DNA from 3 places in the Paenibacillus sp. FSL K6-3182 genome. Region 3 is predicted to be linked to each of the others. Evidence: riboswitches for the same ligand, from Rfam matches in the RefSeq annotation. Region 3 holds a riboswitch; each other region holds the start of a gene.
What was found. Region 3 has a riboswitch for cyclic di-GMP ahead of MHH56_RS00455 (transglutaminase-like domain-containing protein). Riboswitches for the same ligand answer to the same signal wherever they lie in the genome.
Positions count from the first base shown of each region.

Region 1 (4,464 bases), 1.9 Mb from region 3:
CAATACAATACATTCCACCCGCTTAGAGTTTTCAGAAGCATAATGCTGAAACTGTATAAGAAAGGTTTAGTTCTTTTCCCTAACCGCCAGTTAATGCCTAACAATTATTTGTTGTATCATGGCTCCTCATGGTTCTGCATACCAATTGAAGTTGCAAGATTTATCATAGATTTTATTGACCAGAACAAATGGTATTATCAATATTTCAAAAACGCTCTGTGCCCAGATGAATGGTTTTTTCAAACCTTAGTTATGAACTCGAAATATGCGGATCAGGTCGCTAATGATAATTTAACTTATTTAAAATGGGGTGAAGAATATAACAATAGTAATCACCCCATAAACTTAAGTTTTAAAGATATTGATTCTATTGAAAAATCGAATAAATACTTTGCGAGAAAATTCGATGAAAGAGAAGATGTAGCAATGATAAATTATTACAGCGAAAAGGTATGCATGTGAGCTTAGCATCGGAGAGGTATTTTTTTTGATTTATTTGTTCTTTATTAAGAATTATTGAGAGGGGTAAATAAAATGGCAATCTTAGTAACAGGCGGAGCGGGGTACATAGGCAGTCATACTTGCATTGAGCTTCTTGAAGCGGGATATGAATTAGTGGTTGTTGATAATTTTTCTAATAGCAGCTATATCGCTTTAGAAAGGGTAAAAGAGATTACAAATAAATCCTTTACCTTTTATCAAATGGATCTTATGGATCAAAAGGGACTCGAGCATGTATTTTCGAATCATGCTATTGATGCCGTTATTCACTTCGCCGGGTTAAAGGCTGTCGGAGAGTCTGTACAAATGCCTTTATCTTATTATCATACCAATATAACGAGCACATTAATTCTTTGTGGAGTCATGAAGAAATTTGGTGTTCAGAAATTAGTATTTAGTTCCTCGGCTACTGTTTATGGACGGCCCGAACATGTTCCGATTATTGAGGACTCACCGCTCTCAGCAACAAATCCATATGGCCGGACTAAGCTCATGCTAGAACAAATTTTACTGGATTTAGCTAGTTCAGATAACAGCTGGGGAATAACGATCCTGAGGTATTTCAACCCTATTGGCGCCCATAAAAGTGGTCGAATTGGAGAAAATCCAAATGGAGTGCCAAACAACTTAATGCCTTACATATCGCAGGTAGCTGTTGGCAAGCTTAAGCAGTTACATGTGTTTGGAAATGATTATCCAACTGTGGATGGCACTGGAGTGAGAGACTACATTCATGTAGTAGATCTAGCAAAGGGGCATGTAAAGGCACTGGAAAACATGAGTAGAAAATCAAATGTGAATATATATAATCTTGGCACTGGAAATGGCTACAGTGTGTTAGAGATGATTGCAGCCTTCGAGAAGGTAACTGGGCAAAGCATTCCATACGAGGTCGTTAACCGCAGACCTGGCGATATTGCTGTTTGTTATGCAGATACGTTGAAGGCAAATGTAGAATTGAATTGGTTTGCAACAAAAGGAATAGAAGAAATGTGCAGCGATACGTGGAGATGGCAATTTTCAAATCCGAATGGATATGAAGAAGATACACTGTTGAAATCTGAACTTGCAGCAAAATAATATACCGGATAGCTCTGTTAATGAAGCAACATTTTAGAGCTCCTAATTTGATCTAGCGGGCTCTATTTCCTTCCCCCGCTCCCTTTAACAATCGTTAAATAAATTCGACAAAAAATGTAATTATCTTTCATTTTTGTGAGACAGGAAGCGACAGCATACGCAATTAGAGTGATTTATAATACATCTATAAACGAATGACAAGCATAGGGAGACGTTGAAATGCGTTTAGTATCTGGGCACCTTAAACGCATGGAGTCAGTGGTGCAACCGTCCCAAATTGAATGGGGGACATGGGAAAATGGTACTTACAAAATCAGAGGATAATCAGGATTTAGATATGGAATGGGTAGCATTAATCATGAATGCACGTTCTTTGGGGTTTAGCAAGGAAGATGTTAGAAAGGTATTACTATGTCTTGAAGAAAGCAAGAAAGATGATATACAAGAAACAGCCGTATAAAAGAAAATAAAGCGCTACTCGCGCTTTATTTTCCATTTATTGAATTCTAAAAATTCTTTAAATTGATCTTTGCTTACGCCAGAAGCCATTGCTTCTCGAACTAGATCGGCCCACTCGGTGTCTAGATTGCTTGTTTTACGATCATTATTTTCATCGCTATTTAAAAATTCTTCAACCGTTACGTTTAATACTGCGCCTACCTTTTCGAGAAATTGAATCGAAGGATTTTGCTGGAGCCCTCGTTCAATAGAGCTTAAGTAAGATTTTGCGACGCCTGCCCGTTGCGACAACTCCGTTAGGGATAGGCCTTTTCTCTTGCGCAGCATCTGAATACGTTCTCCGATCATAGCAAACTCCCCCGTTATCTCTTCGTTGTAGACTAACACTATTATAACGAATAATTCTTAATTGCGAAAGCTTGTAAGTTTTAACGAATAAAAAATAAAATGACGTCTAAATTAGAAAAAAATAAGGTTAAACCCATTTCGAAATGTTGTTCTTATAAAAGAACGATGTTTCGTTTTATTTTGTGATATTTTGGTGAAAAAACGATTGACAACGTCCGTTTTCAAGTGTATTATTCAAATATGTTCTTTATTAAGAACTAAAAGACATTCAATGATGCTCGCATCTCGTTCGATTGAAGAACACGCTGGCTATCTAAATCGGAGGCACGAATGAGCGCAATAGCAGTCGTTTATGAAGTTGATCAGACAGCCCATGTGTTAGATCAGGGGAATAGACTGATGCAGCAATTATCGCGGTTTCCTTGCAATACAGCTCAAGCATGGAATAAGAACAATGTGTTTGTTGGATGCCATAATCAATGGATTACACCAGAGTCTGTCGGGGAATGCAATCCCTATTATGATTCAGAAAGACGTTTAGTCATAAGTGCCGATGCAATTATAGATAACCGTAATGAATTATTTGAATCACTAAACGTACACCTTGATCGTAGAATGCAAATGACTGATGCAGAGCTCATTTTACTCTCCTATGCAAAATGGGGTGTTGAATCACCCAAGTATCTAATCGGTGATTTTGCTTTTGTAATATGGGATGAAAGAGAGCAAAGAGTATTTGCTGCTAGAGATTTTTCTGGTTGCAGAACTTTGTATTATCACTGGAATGGAAATCGGTTAGCGATGTGTACGACGATGAAACCACTGTTAGAGCTGCCAGATGTTCATAAACGTCTGAATGAGCAATGGATGGCACAGTTTTTAGCTATCAGCACAGTAATTGATGTTGTTGACGTTACACAAAATGTGTATAAGGATATTTTGCAATTGCCGCCATCTCATTGCATGACATTGGTTAATGGTCAAGTAAAGGTCATGCGATATTTTAAGCTAACGGCAAATAAGAAACTTCGCTTCAAAACGGACGAACAATATGTTGAAGCATTCAGGGATGTATTTCAACAGTCAGTAAATGCACGATTGCGCACTTACAAACAAATAGGTTCACAATTAAGTGGGGGGTTGGATTCAGGAGCAGTAGTTAGTTTTGCAGTTAAAGCCCTTCGTCCAATAAATAAAGAAATACATACATTCAGTTATGTTCCTCCAAGCGATTTTGACGATTATACCTCTCGTCAAACGATTGCTAATGAATCACCCTATATTAATTCAACTGTCCAGTATGTTGGTGGGTTTCAAGCGAACTATCTTGACTTTAAAGATAGAAATTCGTTTTCAGATATTGATCCATTTCTGGAGACATTAGAAATGCCTTATAAATTTTTTGAGAACTCTTTTTGGATAAGAGGCATATTCGAACAAGCTGCGGCGAAAGACATTGGCATATTACTAACAGGTGCGCGAGGTAACTTGTCCATTTCTTGGGGTGATGCCCTCGAAAACTACTCTCGTCTCTTAAAACGTTTCAGATGGATTCATTTACATAACGAAGTAAAGGCATTTAGCAGAAATATGGGGACTGGGCGTGGACGAGTATTTTCTGTTTTGAGTAAAATGGCTTTTCCAGCACTTAGCAGATTACATATCAATCAAGAGCCTTCTATTGGACCTATTATAAATAGCGATTTTGCAACGAAAACTAAAGTTTTTGATCAACTTCGCGAGCATGGAATGGACCAGACAGGTTGGCTAGTCGAGCAGAACATTTATAAAATAAGAAGAGAACATTTTGAGAATCCATTATACTGGAATGCTACCAATACAGTTACATCAAAATTTTCGTTACCTAATGCTTTATGGAGTCGTGATCCGTCAAATGATAGTAGAGTTATCCAGTTTTGCTTATCGGTACCAGAGGATCAATATGTTCATAAGGGATTAGATCGAGCTCTTATTCGAAGAGCAACTGAAAATTATTTACCGGATGACGTAAGGCTCAACCAGCGTGTTCGCGGCGTTCAGGGTTTGGATTGGCTTCATCGTATAAGACCAGATTGG
Region 1 is NZ_CP150265.1:1,991,854-1,996,317, forward strand. Features, by position in the region: gene MHH56_RS08645 (beta-1,6-N-acetylglucosaminyltransferase) at 1-462, shown strand, start outside; gene galE (UDP-glucose 4-epimerase GalE) at 535-1,581, shown strand; cyclic di-GMP riboswitch class II at 1,780-1,861, shown strand; gene MHH56_RS08655 (anti-repressor SinI family protein) at 1,880-2,041, shown strand; gene MHH56_RS08660 (helix-turn-helix domain-containing protein) at 2,056-2,388, opposite strand; gene MHH56_RS08665 (asparagine synthase-related protein) at 2,719-4,464, shown strand, end outside.
Region 1: it holds a riboswitch for cyclic di-GMP, as region 3 does, so the genes downstream of both, MHH56_RS08655 (anti-repressor SinI family protein) here and MHH56_RS00455 (transglutaminase-like domain-containing protein) in region 3, are expected to answer to the same signal.

Region 2 (4,464 bases), 3.0 Mb from region 3:
GCCTTTACAAGCGTCATTCTCCGGCATATGATGAGTTCATATGAACTTGTAATATAGGAATGCAAGACGAATGTGCGAGGAGGAAGCGAGATGGAGTCCTTTACGCTTACTCGAAAAGAGATGGCTTGCTTGCTGCTGGCTCTGGACGGAAAGTATAATTTGAAGCCACTGCAAGTGCTGCAAGCCGCATGGACCAAAACGCATCAATGTGATTTGGAGAAAGGCACGGGACTGCCTGCATTTATGTCTACGCTGCTGCCTCCAATTATTGAAAAGCTCATTAAAGGAAATGAGATTAAAGGCTTTTCACTACATGAAATTGCTGCGTTGGGCCAATTAATCGAATATTCGAATCTGTCGATTACCTCCATGCAAAACTGGGTAAAGCGAGATTTCAAACCTTATTTCGATTGTCCGAAAGCTGGGAAAAAATATTCTCTAAACCAAGCTGCGTTATTATTTATTATTGATGATTTAAAGTCAAATCTTGATTTTGAATCCATACGCAAGCTTTTTGAGATCGTATTCAAGAAACCAGAGGATGAAGCAGACGATTTAGTTGGGCCTATTGAATTATATGCATCTTATACTAGTATGTTTGAGGAGCTAGATGCGAATAACGATCAACTGCTCGACATTTCCGGTCATCTGAAGGAAAATCCGCATCAAGATTTATTGACAGAGCATGTCATTCGCTCTTCAGCGAATCAATTTGCAAGCAGATTGCCGAATTTAACAGAAAAACAATGGGAAGCGGTGCGAAATATTTTGCTCGTTGCGGTTATTTCCATCCAAACCTCCTATTTTCATTCGTTAGCAAGGCGTTATTGCAATGCAACCTTATTTTTAGCCACAGAATAAATATGGTTCAAGGGATGACAAACTCACTAAATAGTCCTATACTGGTTTAAGTTGTAAACTACAAAATAGACAAACTGAAAAAGGCAAACTTGTTGAAAGACAAGGACGCAAAGTTATGGGCCTAAGGTGTACGCACTATGGCTGCCAGACCGCCGGAAGGATAATAAGCTAACTGAGCTGTCCGCCTCCTGTGGCTGGATAGCTTTTTTTGTTTTCAGGAGACAGAGGAGAGAGCAAGCAGGATGGTTTTTAAGGATATGATAGAGAGAGCAAAAATACTGTTTAAGAAATTGAGTTTGAAGAAAATAACGAGCAAATTATTGCTTGTTACCGCAATCATCACACTATTTAATGTAGGCTCGGGCGTTTTGATTTATTTTCAAAATCATTCAGTAGCAACCTCAGTCGAAGGTTCAGAGGAATTGCAGCGTGCTGAACGCAATTATCAAGGTATATCGAATAGGCTGCTGAAAGTGATGCTTCTAATGGTAGATGCCATTGAAAATGGCAAAAGCGATGCAACGCTGATCATGAAGGATTTGGAAACGATGCCTGCCAACATCGATGAGTTGGAGAAACAGCTTATCGATATGGATAAGAAATATCCGCCTGCAACGGAAGATGGTCCTTATTATGCGAATCAAGTTAATGTTCTTAAGCTAGCATTAGATAACTTGAAAGTGACGAATACAGACGTGAGTGGATTATCATCAGATGAGAAATCGCTCCGCATAAGCAATCTAATAAGCGTATATACCGTCATTCTAAGTTATTCCAACGATACAATGCACGAGCGTTTGACCGCAGACGCTAACGCGACGCAGAGGCTTCTCGATAAAGACATATCCAGTGCGAACCTTATTGTGCTTATAAATGTCATTTTGCTAGCTATTCTTCCTGCTATTATGATTTTTGTCATCTCACAATCGATTAGAACAGGACTTGTAGGCATTACAAAAAGAATTAAGCAGTATGGCAATAATGATTTTACAAGTCAAGAAAAACTCGTTCGCTCTGACGAATTTGGCGATCTTGACCACGCTTTGGCTAATATGGGCGATCAGCTGCGAGAAACGATTAAAGCTACGCTTGAAGTGAGCGAATCTGTGCTCCACATCTCGAATAATATGGATAATATGATTGGTATTAATCGAAAAGCATCAGAGGATGTAAATGGCCAAGTGGAGCTGGGCAGAAAAGTGTTGCTGTCGCAGTATGACGATGCTTCATCCATTTCGGCAGTTACGGAAGAAATCTCAGCAAGCTCTCAGCAAATTGCTGCGTCGAGTGAATACATAAACAATGATATGCAAAATATGAAGCAATCATCTCATAACGGCACGCAGCAGATGGCTGGCGTGGTCTCGATGGTAAATGAAACAGTAGACCAGTTCTCAAAGCTAACTGAAGCTTTCGAAACGATGAATGAACGATATAACAATGTAGCTAAGTTTTTGAACGGCATTCAGGATTTGAACACACAGACGAATTTGTTGTCACTGAACGCATCCATTGAATCGGCAAGAGCGGGTGAGCATGGCAGAGGGTTCGCAGTAGTCGCTGATGAGATCCGCAAGTTGTCCAGTCAGACCGATATGATCTCGAAGCAGATCACGAAGGAGCTGACACTCATACAGAGCGATGTGGCAGCAAGCAGCCGCACGATCGGCAGCTTCGCGAATGTTATTAACACGACGCGTCAAGCATCTGAAACCGCAAGCAGCACATTCCAAGCATTGGAATCACAAAGCAGCATGCTGTCAGATCAAGTGAGCGAGATTTCTACGGCAATTAGTGAAATTACAACAGGCATGTCTCATATCGTGTCTGCAGTAGACAAGCTATTGACTACGTCTTCAGAAGTGAATGGGAAAATGGAACATATGAGCGAGCTTTCAGTTAAGCAAAATGATATTTCCGATGATTTGCGCACGCTTGCGGAGAAGCTTTCACTTTCCTCGCAGGATTTGAAGGAGAAAGCATCTGTTTTCAAAGTATAAGCAACACAAAATGATAATCGTGTGAGGCAGGCAGCATCCATAGGTTTGGGGTGCTGCCTGCCTCTTTGTGCAAATAAAGAAGGATAAGCGAGTATAATGCCGAATCAATGAATGGAATAGACCAATACAAAACAGATCCACTATGGGAGACAGGATGAGCGAAATGAACTTTCAAGTTAATTTACAAGGGATGATCGAGCTTCTCTCAAAGCATTTATATTCGAGCCCAGGCGTATTCATTAGGGAATTACTACAAAATGGCGTTGATGCGATAACGGCACGCAAACGGCTTGGACATCGTTTTGATGCACGCGTAACAGTTGAAATTTACGGTTCTCGAACGATTGCCGTTCACGATAATGGGATAGGCCTGTCCGAATCCGAAATCCAGCTTTTTTTGGCTCAAATCGGAAGTACCTCCAAGCGTGACGAAATGGATTCAGCAGACGACTATATTGGACAATTTGGCGTGGGTTTGCTGTCCTGCTTCGTAGTGAGCGGCGAAATCGTTGTTATTACCCGCTCCGCTCTAGAAGGCGATACTTTAGAATGGCGCGGGCGGCCAGACGGCACGTACACGATTCGCAAGCTTGAGAAGGATGCTCCAATCGGAACAACCGTGTTTTTGACATGCAAGGAGGGTTACGAGGATTATTACGAATGGGATCGTGTGATGGAGTTAATGAGCCATTATGGTCAGTTCCTACCTGTTCCGATTCATTTGTCCGAAGGGAAAACAGATATTAGGATTAACGAGGAAACTCCTCCGTGGTCCATGAATAGCAGTGATGCGCTCACCTATGGCGAAGATCACTTGTATCAAACCTTCTTGGATGCCATACCTTTAAAATCAGTAATTGGTGAGCTTGAGGGTGTCGCTTATATTCTTCCTTATGCTGTAAGCTTGCAAGCCGAGAAAAAACATAAGGTATATATGAAACGTATGCTGCTTTCCGATCAAGTTAACAATATGCTTCCGGATTGGGCTTTTTTTGTTACGTGTATCATGAATACGAATGGACTTCGACCAACGGCTTCTCGGGAGTCATTTATGGAAAATGAGCTTTTTCATACCGTAAAGGATGAAATTGGCGAAAACATTAAACAGCATATGATTCAGCTTTCAGAATCAAATCCTGTACTATTCGGGAAAATTATTGTTATTCATTCTGCTTCCATTAAAGCGATGGCTGCCGAAGATGATGAGCTTTATCGATTGTTTATCCCTTTCTTGTCGTTTGAGACTTCATTTGGCATGATGAAGATGAGCGAAATATTGGAACAGAACAAACGGATCGTTGTATCTTCAACACTTGATGAATTCCGCCAAGTGGCTCGCGTTGCCAAAGCGCAAAATGTGATGGTTATTAACGGCGGTTATGTCCATGATTTTGAACTTGTACGCAAGCTGCCTGCGCTGGATGAGGATATCGAGGCGTTAGTTCTAGATCCGATTAATTTCTCGAACGTCTTCCAATCCATAACTCCCGCGGAGCATAAAAGCATTCTTTCCTTTCTGGAGCTCTCGGATCAGCTGCTAGCTCCATTTCAATGCAGAAGCGTAGTAAAGCGATTTGAGCCAGTGGATTTGGCTGCTTTATAC
Region 2 is NZ_CP150265.1:3,044,276-3,048,739, forward strand. Features, by position in the region: gene MHH56_RS13015 (DUF1836 domain-containing protein) at 91-861, shown strand; cyclic di-GMP riboswitch class I at 934-1,018, shown strand; gene MHH56_RS13020 (methyl-accepting chemotaxis protein) at 1,104-2,861, shown strand; gene MHH56_RS13025 (HSP90 family protein) at 3,025-4,464, shown strand, end outside.
Region 2: it holds a riboswitch for cyclic di-GMP, as region 3 does, so the genes downstream of both, MHH56_RS13020 (methyl-accepting chemotaxis protein) here and MHH56_RS00455 (transglutaminase-like domain-containing protein) in region 3, are expected to answer to the same signal.

Region 3 (4,464 bases):
TGCTCTACATTTCAGAAATGAAACGGTTTCAATGGGTCGTCTGGCTTTGATTGACATTCAGGGTAACTTTGCAATATAATCGTGCAATATAATCTAACGAAGACATCAAGAGCGCTTCAAACAACAGTTGGTATGAGGAATAAGAAGCGTAATATATTAGGTAACAGTGAATTCATACAAGGTATGAAAAATTAGTCACATGACAGGAGAATCGGAAAGATGAACGATAAGCAAATCATTCTGACTCAAGAAGGGCTGCGAAAGCTCGAAGATGAATTAGAGAACCTAAAGTCGGTCAAGCGTCGTGAAGTAGCTGAACGTATTAAAGTAGCAATTGGCTATGGTGATATAAGCGAAAACTCGGAATATGAAGATGCGAAGAATGAGCAAGCATTTATCGAAGGCCGCGTTCTTACCCTTGAGAAAATGTTGCGCAATGCGCGTATTATAAATAATGACGATATTGATATTGATACCGTGAGCATCGGTTCGATCGTAACGGTTGAGGATATGGAGTATGGCGACACAATGGATTATTCCATTGTTGGTACAGCGGAAGCCGATCCTTTGCAAAACAAGATTTCAAATGAAAGCCCGGTTGGTAAAGCGATTCTAGGCAAGAAAAAAGGCACCGTTGTCGAAGTTAGCGTACCAGTCGGCATTATTCAATACAAAATTCTCGATATCAAAAAATAATGTTTGCTATGAGCGGTTCAAAAAGCTTCCTTGTAGGAAGCTTTTTGAACGTTTAAAATATAAGAACGTATATTACAGGTCTATACATTGCTTATATTTTATTGCGAAACGAGATTTTGCTGCATGAATCCGGTGACAGCTGCTTGCTTTTGCCGAATGATCAAGGAGATGAAAGAAGTGGAACAAGAAAACAATGAACAGCAGGAGCTAAGTGAGCTCTTGCAAATTCGCAGAAACAAATTGGACGAGCTTAGAGGGTTAGGTGTGGATCCATTTGGCCGAAAGTTCGAACGCACTCATAACGCCAAAGATATTGTACAAGCCTATGAAGGGCTCAGCAAAGAAGAAATAGAAGAAAAAGCGGTTGAAGTGCGTATTGCTGGCCGTATTATGCAGAAACGCGGTATGGGCAAAGCGGGTTTTGCTACGATTCAAGATTTGAGCGGCAAGGTTCAAATTTATGTTCGTAAAGATTCCGTTGAAGAGCATAAGTTTGCAGCTTTTGACTTGCTGGATATCGGTGACATCATTGGCGTAGTAGGCGTTGTATTCAAAACGAATACAGGCGAAGTCTCTGTCAAAGCACGTGATATTGAAGTTTTGACAAAGTCGCTTCTTCCATTGCCTGATAAATATCATGGCTTGAAAGACGTAGAGCTTCGTTATCGTCAGCGTTATGTTGACCTTATCGTGAATCCCGACGTCCAACAAACCTTTATTACTCGTTCCAAAATCATTCAATCCATGCGTCGCTACCTAGATTCCCGCGGGTATTTAGAAGTAGAAACACCAACACTGCATTCCATTGCAGGCGGTGCTGCAGCACGCCCTTTCGAAACGCATCATAATGCGCTGGACATGCAGCTCTACATGCGTATTGCAATCGAACTTCATTTGAAGCGACTGATTGTAGGCGGATTGGAGAAAGTATATGAGATCGGCCGTGTATACCGGAATGAGGGGATTTCGACTCGCCACAATCCAGAGTTTACAATGATTGAGCTTTACGAGGCTTATGCTGATTACAAGGATATTATGGCATTGACAGAGAATGTCATCGCACATATTGCGCAAGAGGTTCTTGGAACAACGAAAATCACTTATCAAGGCCAAGAGATTGATTTGACACCTCAGTGGCGTCGCGTCAGCATGGTTGAGCTTGTCAAAGAAACGACTGGCGTAGATTTCGGCGTGGAAATGAGCGACGAGGAAGCCCATCGGTTGGCGAAAGAACACAAAGTTGCCGTTGATCCGCATATGACATTTGGTCATATTCTCAACGCTTTCTTTGAACAGTTCGGTGAGCACACGCTTATTCAGCCAACCTTTGTTACAGGACATCCGGTTGCTATTTCGCCGCTTGCTAAGAAGAGCGAAGCAGATCCACGCTTCACCGATCGTTTTGAGCTATTCATCGTAGCACGTGAGCATGCTAATGCATTTACGGAGCTTAACGATCCGATCGATCAGCGTGAGCGTTTCGAGTCGCAGCTTGTTGAGCGTGAGCATGGAAATGACGAGGCGCATGAGATGGATGAAGACTTTATCCGCGCTCTGGAATACGGCATGCCGCCAACTGGCGGACTAGGAATCGGTATCGACCGATTGATCATGCTTCTAACAGATGCTCCATCTATTCGTGATGTACTGTTGTTCCCTCATATGAGAGATCAGCGTTCTGCTGAATAAGAAAGAGACCAAGGAACCTTATGGCTTTTAGAAGCCATAAGGTTCTTTTTTTTCTAATATCGAGAATTTGCAACAACAATCCTTAAAAACATTCAAATTATGATTGATATTGTAGTACAATCTATTGATTTGCTAGATTCATATGGTAGAATAGAACTAATAAAGCGCTACACGATAACGGCAAACCTATCGAAAGGTAGGGACGCAAAGCTAAAGGGCCTTCCGTAAGATGGCAGCCAGCTACCGAATGAACAGGCTTTTTTTTGTTTGTATAGGGGAAATTCATCACATAGCGCTTCACACGATAATGGCAAACCTATCGAAAGGTAGGGACGCAAAGCTAAAGGGCCTTCCGTAAGATGGCAGCCAGCTACCGAAGGGAGTATATTCATGCGTAAATTTATGTTAGTCATCGCAGCTTTTGTTCTTTTTGCATCCATCCATGTAACGGTCGTTCAGGCAAATGAAGCGGACTCTTCTGATTGGCTCAATACGGGGAATTTAGATAAAGGTGTTGTCTCCGTACAATATACAGTGAGCACTAAAGTGAAAACGAAGCTTATGATCGCAAAAGGCGCATCAAATTATACATATAATCTAACTAGCGGAAAAACAGCTGAGAAGTTTCCATTGCAGCTTGGCAATGGCGAATATACAATATCTGTTCTAGAGAATACAACAGGAAACAAATACAAACTGGCGAAGAAAGAAACCGTGACGCTTGATTTGAAAGACAACAAGGTTTTGTACTTGAATTCCATCCAGAACATTGACTGGTCGAATGCGAGCAGCGCCATCGTCAAGGCAAAAGAATTAGCGAGCAATAAAAAAACGGATATGGAGAAAGTAAAGGCAATCTACGAGTATATTATTACGAATGTAAGTTATGATAATCAATTAGCTGCTAATCTGTCAGTTGATTACCTCCCCAATATTGATCGCACATTTAAATCGAGAAAGGATATCTGCTACGGATACGCTTCATTGTTTGCGGCAATGCTGCGGAGCGTGGATATCCCTACGAAGCTCTTGATGGGACAATCTACTTATGTGGATGTTTATCATGCTTGGAACGAAGTGTACTTGGATGGGAAATGGGTTACGATTGATACGACAGTTGATGCGGGTCTAAAGAAGGGCAAGAAAAAGTATGAGCTTATCAAGGATGCAGCTCAATATACAGTTACAAAAACATATTAGAAGTCATACGAGCTTGCGGAAATCGCAGAGCTCGTTTTTTTATGTCTTTCTTCAATATAGGTGAGGAGGAAGCGAAGCAACGATTACGCAATTAGAAGGCAAATAGGAGTGTTGAAAACTTTCTCGTAAATAATGAAAAAAACACTTGCAATGCTATATACGCCTATGATATATTATCTAGGTCGCCAACGAGATACACGGTCGACAAGAGAGAAAAGATTGCTCTTTGAAAACTGAACAACGAGTAATAACTGCCTCGCAAATCCTTCGGGATAAGCGAAAAAAGCGATAAAAAAGTAATGAGCAAGTCAAACATCAATTTGGAGAGTTTGATCCTGGCTCAGGACGAACGCTGGCGGCGTGCCTAATACATGCAAGTCGAGCGGAGTTGATGAGGTGCTTGCACCTCTGATACTTAGCGGCGGACGGGTGAGTAACACGTGGGTAACCTGCCTATAAGACTGGGATAACATTCGGAAACGAATGCTAATACCGGATACGCGATATGGTCGCATGACTGAATCGGGAAAGATGGAGCAATCTATCACTTACAGATGGACCCGCGGCGCATTAGCTAGTTGGTGAGGTAACGGCTCACCAAGGCGACGATGCGTAGCCGACCTGAGAGGGTGATCGGCCACACTGGGACTGAGACACGGCCCAGACTCCTACGGGAGGCAGCAGTAGGGAATCTTCCGCAATGGACGAAAGTCTGACGGAGCAACGCCGCGTGAGTGATGAAGGTTTTCGGATCGTAAAGCTCTGTTGCCAGGGAAGAATGCTTGGGAGAGTAACTGCTCCCAAGGTGACGGTACCTGAGAAGAAAGCCCCGGCTAACTACGTGCCAGCAGCCGCGGTAATACGTAGGGGGCAAGCGTT
Region 3 is NZ_CP150265.1:90,651-95,114, forward strand. Features, by position in the region: gene greA (transcription elongation factor GreA) at 220-696, shown strand; gene lysS (lysine--tRNA ligase) at 853-2,385, shown strand; cyclic di-GMP riboswitch class I at 2,555-2,633, shown strand; cyclic di-GMP riboswitch class I at 2,685-2,763, shown strand; gene MHH56_RS00455 (transglutaminase-like domain-containing protein) at 2,776-3,585, shown strand; rRNA gene MHH56_RS00460 (16S ribosomal RNA) at 3,903-4,464, shown strand, end outside.